Regions from separate parts of the Microbulbifer sp. GL-2 genome, predicted to be linked through region 1. Evidence: riboswitches for the same ligand, from Rfam matches in the RefSeq annotation. Region 1 holds a riboswitch; the other holds the start of a gene.

The links. Region 1 has a riboswitch for thiamine pyrophosphate ahead of GL2_RS15890 (TonB-dependent receptor). Riboswitches for the same ligand answer to the same signal wherever they lie in the genome.
Region 2: it holds a riboswitch for thiamine pyrophosphate, as region 1 does, so the genes downstream of both, thiC (phosphomethylpyrimidine synthase ThiC) here and GL2_RS15890 (TonB-dependent receptor) in region 1, are expected to answer to the same signal.

Annotation. Positions count from the first base shown of each region.
Region 1 is NZ_AP019807.1:3,627,080-3,630,500, reverse strand. Features, by position in the region: gene GL2_RS15900 (HD domain-containing protein) at 1-101, shown strand, start outside; gene GL2_RS15895 (MBL fold metallo-hydrolase) at 162-1,175, shown strand; TPP riboswitch at 1,664-1,779, shown strand; gene GL2_RS15890 (TonB-dependent receptor) at 1,837-3,421, shown strand, end outside.
Region 2 is NZ_AP019807.1:2,916,490-2,919,910, reverse strand. Features, by position in the region: gene thiC (phosphomethylpyrimidine synthase ThiC) at 1-1,435, opposite strand, end outside; TPP riboswitch at 1,522-1,620, opposite strand; gene GL2_RS12720 (SGNH/GDSL hydrolase family protein) at 1,896-2,822, shown strand; gene GL2_RS12715 (thioredoxin domain-containing protein) at 2,894-3,421, opposite strand, start outside.

The DNA.
Region 1 (3,421 bases):
AACAATTACTGAACGAGCAAATAAAGAGAAAACCAATGAGCTATATGAAACCATTTATAAAGCTTGGATTTCTTAAAAAAATAGACACCACACCTTTTTAACAGACTTTCGAACTGATCATTTGAATAATTTGACAAATTATATTTGTCAGGAGGATTACTATGTCTAAAAAAATCCATTTAACTGATATACAAAAGCTACCTGAAAACCAACTTAAAAAAAGCGAGTGGAGCAATATCATAAAATGGTTAAATATTACCCTTATCTCGATTGTCGCATTTTTAATTGGGGCCTGCGATTCGGGTTTTCGGCAAACAATGATGAAGCAGGCAATACCTATTGACTACTTCGAACCATTTACAGAGCTCCCAGCTCAACTTGTACAACACAGCGACCAACTCTATAGTTTCCGCCTGGGAATGAATCGAGCGATGATTCTGAAAACCAGCGATGGTCTGGCAGTATTTGATAGCTTTAACAAGAATTTCAGTAAGGCGCTCTTCGCCGAGCTAAAGAGATGGTTTCCAGGACAAGCTGTACGTTGGCTGGTCTACTCTCACAACCACCTGGATCATATTCGTGGTGGGGCTTACCTCAACCCAAAAATTGTAGTCGGGCATGCTGACATCAATCACTTGATTCTAGACTGGGAGCATCCACTGAATGACGTCTTGCCTGTCACTGAGACAGTGAAAGGTGATATGACTCTTAAGCTTGGTGACCAAACTGTTCATTTCCTTTACATGCCTAAATCTCACTCCTCAACCTTATATGGATTTTTTATTGAAAAAGAGAATGCCGTATTCGCCCCAGACATGATGTTCGTAAACACATTTCCTCCCTTTGGCTTACCTGATTGGTACTACCCAGGGTATATTCGGGCGCTCAATCGGCTAATTGATCTCAATGCAAAAATCTATATCCCTAGCCACTTCAATGAAGGGAGTAAAGTCGACCTAATCAACTATAGGGATATGATGGTGGATTTTCGAAAAACTGTAGAAAGGGAAATGGCTAAACTTGAATATGAACCTGATCAGGGAAAAAAATTACGAGCTATTTTTGACGTTGTTTATCCTGAACTTCAGGAAAAATACGGCCACTGGCATGGCTTTGACGCGATGTTTGTGCCGCATTTTGCCGGACAAATTGGAGGTACCTACTTGGGGTTCTGAATTAAAGGTTTATTGTACCCCCCCTCAGCTGATAGGGACTTTATCAGCCTTATCCTCTTAAAATCCTTAGCTCAAGAACTGCTTGAGCTACCCCTTTAAAATACGGCCTGGTATCAATTAAAATTTACGGTATCCATCGTAGGCATTAAACCTGCTCAGGACTTATTACCCACCCAGGGGAATCACAGAATAATTCCGTGCTGACTTTGCGAGAATTTGAGAGCAATTTACATTCTGCGTTACGGCTTTTCTGACAGGTCTAAACAGTCCTGTAACTCCTTGTCTTATATGGGATCTCCTGATGGAAGCCTGAGGTTTCACAAAGTTATTCAGAGTCATCCTATTTTTCAAGGTGGGGAAATCTGCTCTTGAATTCTGATATTAAGGGTGCGTGTGGGTACTCTTGTATACCCTGGCACCACCAATACCACCGCCACATCCTGCCTATAATTCCCCTTGAGGTAGTAACTTCTGTTATCATCGCGTCCGCAAAACCTAAGGGGTGGCTTTGGCCTGAGATGTTCGGAGGACTTTTGAATCTTCCGGGCAAACCCTTGAACCTGATCCGGTTAATACCGGCGTAGGAATAGGTAACCTCACCAAACGCCTCCTCACGTCGCGCTCCGGGTCTCTTTCACTTGTGTTGATTCGAGAGAGAACCATGAAGAATCTGTTCAAAGCCCACCCCATTGCATGGCCAGTAAGCATTGCTGTCAGCTTGACTGCGGGGCTGGCAGTTGCTGAATCTAGGGAAGCAGGAATTGAAGAGGTCGAAGTCACTGCCCAATTACGCAATACCAACCTGTTGGACTTGGCTACCAGCGCGACAGTGGTTAATGCGGATACAATCAAGGCCCGGGGTGCGAGCAATCTGGATCAGATCCTAAATATGGCACCAAATGTAAATTTCTCTTCCGGTGCATCACGGGGCCGCTTCATCCAAATTCGCGGTATTGGCGAGCGCAGCCAATTTATAGACCCTGTGAACCCCTCTGTTGGCCTGGTTATCGATGGTATTGACTTCACCGGCCTCGGGCTCGCTGCCAGCACCCTGGATATCGATCAAGTAGAGATTCTTCGCGGGCCGCAAGGCACAGCGTATGGTGCCAACGCCCTTGCGGGTCTGATCAATATGACCAGCGCCGCTCCCACTACCGAGCCCATGGCAAAAGTATCTGCCGAGGTAAGTGAATACAACGGACGCAATATTTCTGTAATTTCCAGCGGCCCATTATCCGATCAACTTGGTTATCGAATCGCTGCTAATAAGCAAAAATCCGATGGCTATACAGAGAATGCATTCCTGGGCAGTGATAATACCAACAATATTGATGAATCAGTGCTAAGAAGTAAGCTGGCCTACACGCCTAGTGACAACCTAAAGTTTGGCCTCTCTCTGCTCTATGTGAATGTTGACAACGGCTATGATGCCTTCTCCTTATACAACACCCGTGAAACACTCTCTGACGAACCAGGCTCGGATCGGCAGGAGACCTGGGCCGGAGCCCTAGCCGCACAGTGGTCAGGAAGTGAGCTATTCCATCTGGGTGCCACGCTGAGCCTCGCGGATTCAGACACAGAATACGGTTACGATGAAGACTGGAGTTATCAAGGCTTCCACCCATGGGAATACAGCCAAAAAGACAATTACCAGCGCGACAAAGATAACATCAGCTTAGACTTGCGCTTGCTTTCTACTGATGCATCCAAACTCTTTTCTGGCCGTAGCAGTTGGGTTATAGGTATATATGAGCGTATAGAACGTGAGGATTTATTACGCACCAAAACCTCAAATGAGGAGTTTGGGGCTGATGTTGAATATTTTTCCAGTGAATTTGACACAAGAAACACAGCGATTTATGGCCAACTTAATACTGAATTGACCGCCAGCTTAAATCTGGTGACTGGGCTCCGCCTGGAAAAACGAAGTGCTGATTACAAAGATTCCCTGTTCACTGCCAGGGATACCAGCGAGGACCTCTGGGGTGGCAATATCACTCTGGAGTATCACTACTCCGAAAATACTATGGCGTATGCGACAGTATCCCGAGGATACAAGGCCGGCGGTATCAATGGTGTAATCATCTCTGAATCAGTGAGTAATGAAGAAATTAGCCCTAATTTCTTTGATTTTGACACAGAGCATATGCTCAATTACGAAATAGGCGTCAAAGGCAATTGGTTCGACAACCGCTTGCAAGCCCAGTTGGCCGCTTTCTACCAGGATCGCAACGATATCCAGGCAA
Region 2 (3,421 bases), 710 kb from region 1:
GAGCAATGTCTGTGGTCAAAGGACCGAGGGTATAAAAAGGTGCGCCGTGACAGTGCTTCAGCTGCTCATCCATATTCTCTTTGATTTTATGGATGGCCACATGACCAGGGCCCTCGATCATGGTCTGCACATCGTGCTTCCAGGCAATTTCGGTGAGTTCGCCAAGGGTATGGAGCTCACCAAACTGGGCCTCATCATTGGCATCGGCGATAGAGCCCGGACGCAGGCCATCACCGAGGCTGAAGCTCACATCATAGGCCTTCATGATCTCGCAAATTTCCTCAAAATGGGTATAGAGGAAATTCTCCTGGTGGTGGGCGAGGCACCACTTGGCCATGATGGAACCACCGCGGGACACGATGCCTGTCATACGCTTAGCCGTGAGCGGCACATAGCGTAAAAGCACGCCGGCATGGATGGTGAAATAATCCACCCCTTGTTCCGCCTGCTCAATCAGGGTATCGCGAAAAACATCCCAATTCAGGTCTTCGGCAATACCATCTACTTTTTCCAGTGCCTGGTAAATCGGCACAGTACCAATGGGCACTGGTGAGTTTCGCAGAATCCATTCGCGGGTTTCGTGGATATTCGCCCCAGTGGACAAGTCCATCACCGTATCCGCGCCCCACTTGGTGGACCACACCAGCTTTTCCACTTCCTCTTCAATGGACGAGGTCACAGCGGAGTTGCCAATATTCGCATTCACCTTGCACAGGAAGTTGCGCCCGATAATCATCGGCTCCACTTCTGGGTGATTGATATTCGCCGGGATAATCGCGCGGCCTTCGGCGACTTCCCTGCGCACAAATTCGGGGGTGATTTGCTCGGGAATAAAAATACCGTCCCGCGCTTTTTGATATTCGCCCTCGCTCATCTCAGCGGCTAATTTGGCTCGCCCCATATTTTCACGTACAGCAACAAACTCCATCTCCGGCGTGATGATGCCACGGCGGGCATAGTACATCTGCGATACATTCAGCCCAGGCTTGGCCCGGCGTGGGCTGGGGAGATTTTCGAAGCGAATATGATCCAGTCCCTGATCCGCCATACGTTTCTGGCTGTAGGCCGCCTGACGGGAGTCCAGCAGCTCGGTATCCCCGCGAGCCTCAACCCAGCCCAGTCGTAACTTGGGCAGCCCCTCACGAACATCTACCTTAAAATTTGGCTCGGAATATGGCCCGGAAGTATCGTAGACAGTAAGTGGTTCATTCGGTTCTAGCACCGGGCTTTCAGCATCCCCACCAACCACACTGTCCCCCAGGCAAATCTGGCGAGCGCCAACTTGGATACCCGCTGTTTCACCCGGCAAATACACTTTGCTCGAATTAGGAAAGGATTGAACCGTGAGGTTCTCAAGAAAAGCTTTAGCAGAATCGCGACTGGCAGCGCGGGAGGATTTTCCGGTCTTACCGGATTGTTCAATGATCTCGGACATGCGTAACCTTAAAGCTTGGAAATTTAAAGGTCGCAGCATCCAGGGCACACACAAAGAGAAAAGCCGCCAAACTGTAAATAAAACAGGCGACTTCAGATCTTGTTCCCTACGCGGGGGTTACCCCGATCAGGTTCAACGGATCTCGCAACAGCGATCTCAGCCCACAGGCACTCCGACAAGCAGAGCGCAGTATAGTGGAAGCACAAAGATATGAACAGAAGGTCAACCAGACCCGCCTCCGATGTTACTTCAACGGCATTTGATAAAGTGCATCTGAAAGAGGAATTAAATGTTCCAGACGACAAAACTCCAACACACTTCAACTTATTCAAAACTGACCAAATGGTCGGAAGTATTCACTCCTCATGCGGTTCTACTCCGACCTACACTCCTCTGGTTCACCGATGCAGTACCAAAAAAATAATGATCTACGACGAAAGTCGGTGTGGGAGAAAACACAATGTGGAATAGATACGGAGTTGTAGCAACACTAGCTTTATGCGTTTTGTCGATACCGCCAGCAATGGCAGCCCCTTCCAAGTCAGTCGCTGCCGGTGACAGTATTACCATGGCATTCGGTGCGGACTGTACCCGAAATAAATATTTCTGGGACCTGTTTTGTCTCCTCGGTGGTGACCAGCCGGAACATTCCTGGTTTGATGGTGATGACAACTCAGTAGAGAGTATTCATGATAAATACAAAGTTAATTCACCCAATATGGTCGCCAATAAAAATGCCGCAGAGAGCGGAGCTGAAATGCGCAGTGGAGGAGATAACTTCTCCGTTCAGGCGGACCGGATTCTTTCGCAGAGTAATATAGCTGACCATGTAGAGGTCGTATTAGGTGGTAACGATATCTGTAACCGAGAATGTATCGACCCAGCCAACTGCAATGATCCGCTTTATACCGACGGTGAGTGGCGCTCTGCCATTCGTGCAGGACTCGACAAGTTGGTCGATGGCCTTCCCAGTGGCTCCACCATTCTTCTCGGCTCCGTACCCCGTGTTCAAGACCTGCGTGCTGCAGGCTTGGAAAAGCAGGCTGGAAACTCCCGGGTGGACTGTGAAAGTGTCTGGTCAACTTTTGGTATCTGTCGAATTGCTACCAATGGCGGCACTATGAACGGTGAGAGCTTTAGCACTCGCTACGATGGCATTAGTGCAGCCCAGCAGCGGTACAATGAAATACTCGCTGAAGAAGCGGAGAGCTATAACGGTACCAATGGTGTCGAGGTGGTAGCCGAGTACACTGGTGAAGATGAAGTAAATGCTGGGACTTTCCAGTTTGGTAAGGATGATATTGATGGCGGTGATTGCTTCCATCCCAGTGTCCAAGGCCAGAATATCGTGGCCGATATTCTTTGGCAGGGGAACCCAGATAAATAAATAACTATTATCTGCTCGGTGAACAAAGGGCCCGGCTGTAGCTGTTAACGGGTGGGCCCTTTAATTAAATTCTATTTCTCTTCACCAGAACTCTCTTCAAAGTAGCCAAGCTCTTCAACCACATACTGTAACCTCTGCGGCAATCCCTTACGCATAAAAGCTACATCGATTATCTGCCCACTCGCAAGCGCATCCCACAAAGCATTTTGACCACTGTGCACCCAGCTATCGTTAACTCTCAGTAATACATCATTTTCTTCAAAACCAAGTGCAGTAAAGAATTCATTATCAGCTACGCCTTCCAAGCGCATCAATTGGTATCCCTCAACTTCCAGTTCTGCCTCGGTAAATTTTGCCTCCAGTTCCTCACGCTGCTCAAGCTGCTTAGCTAACCACTCTTGACCGAGGGTCAGCACACCTGCCGGTTCAATCAGTTTTTTACCGCCGTCCCCCTGTGGCTGTTCAATACGCTGACGCAGTACCTCATCATGCTGATGCGAATAAGTTATCGGTATACTATCACCGACCTGGCCCTGGAGTGGCAGCCGCTCAAAGGTGCCATGATTATCGATAACTACATATTCACGCTTTAGGTGCTT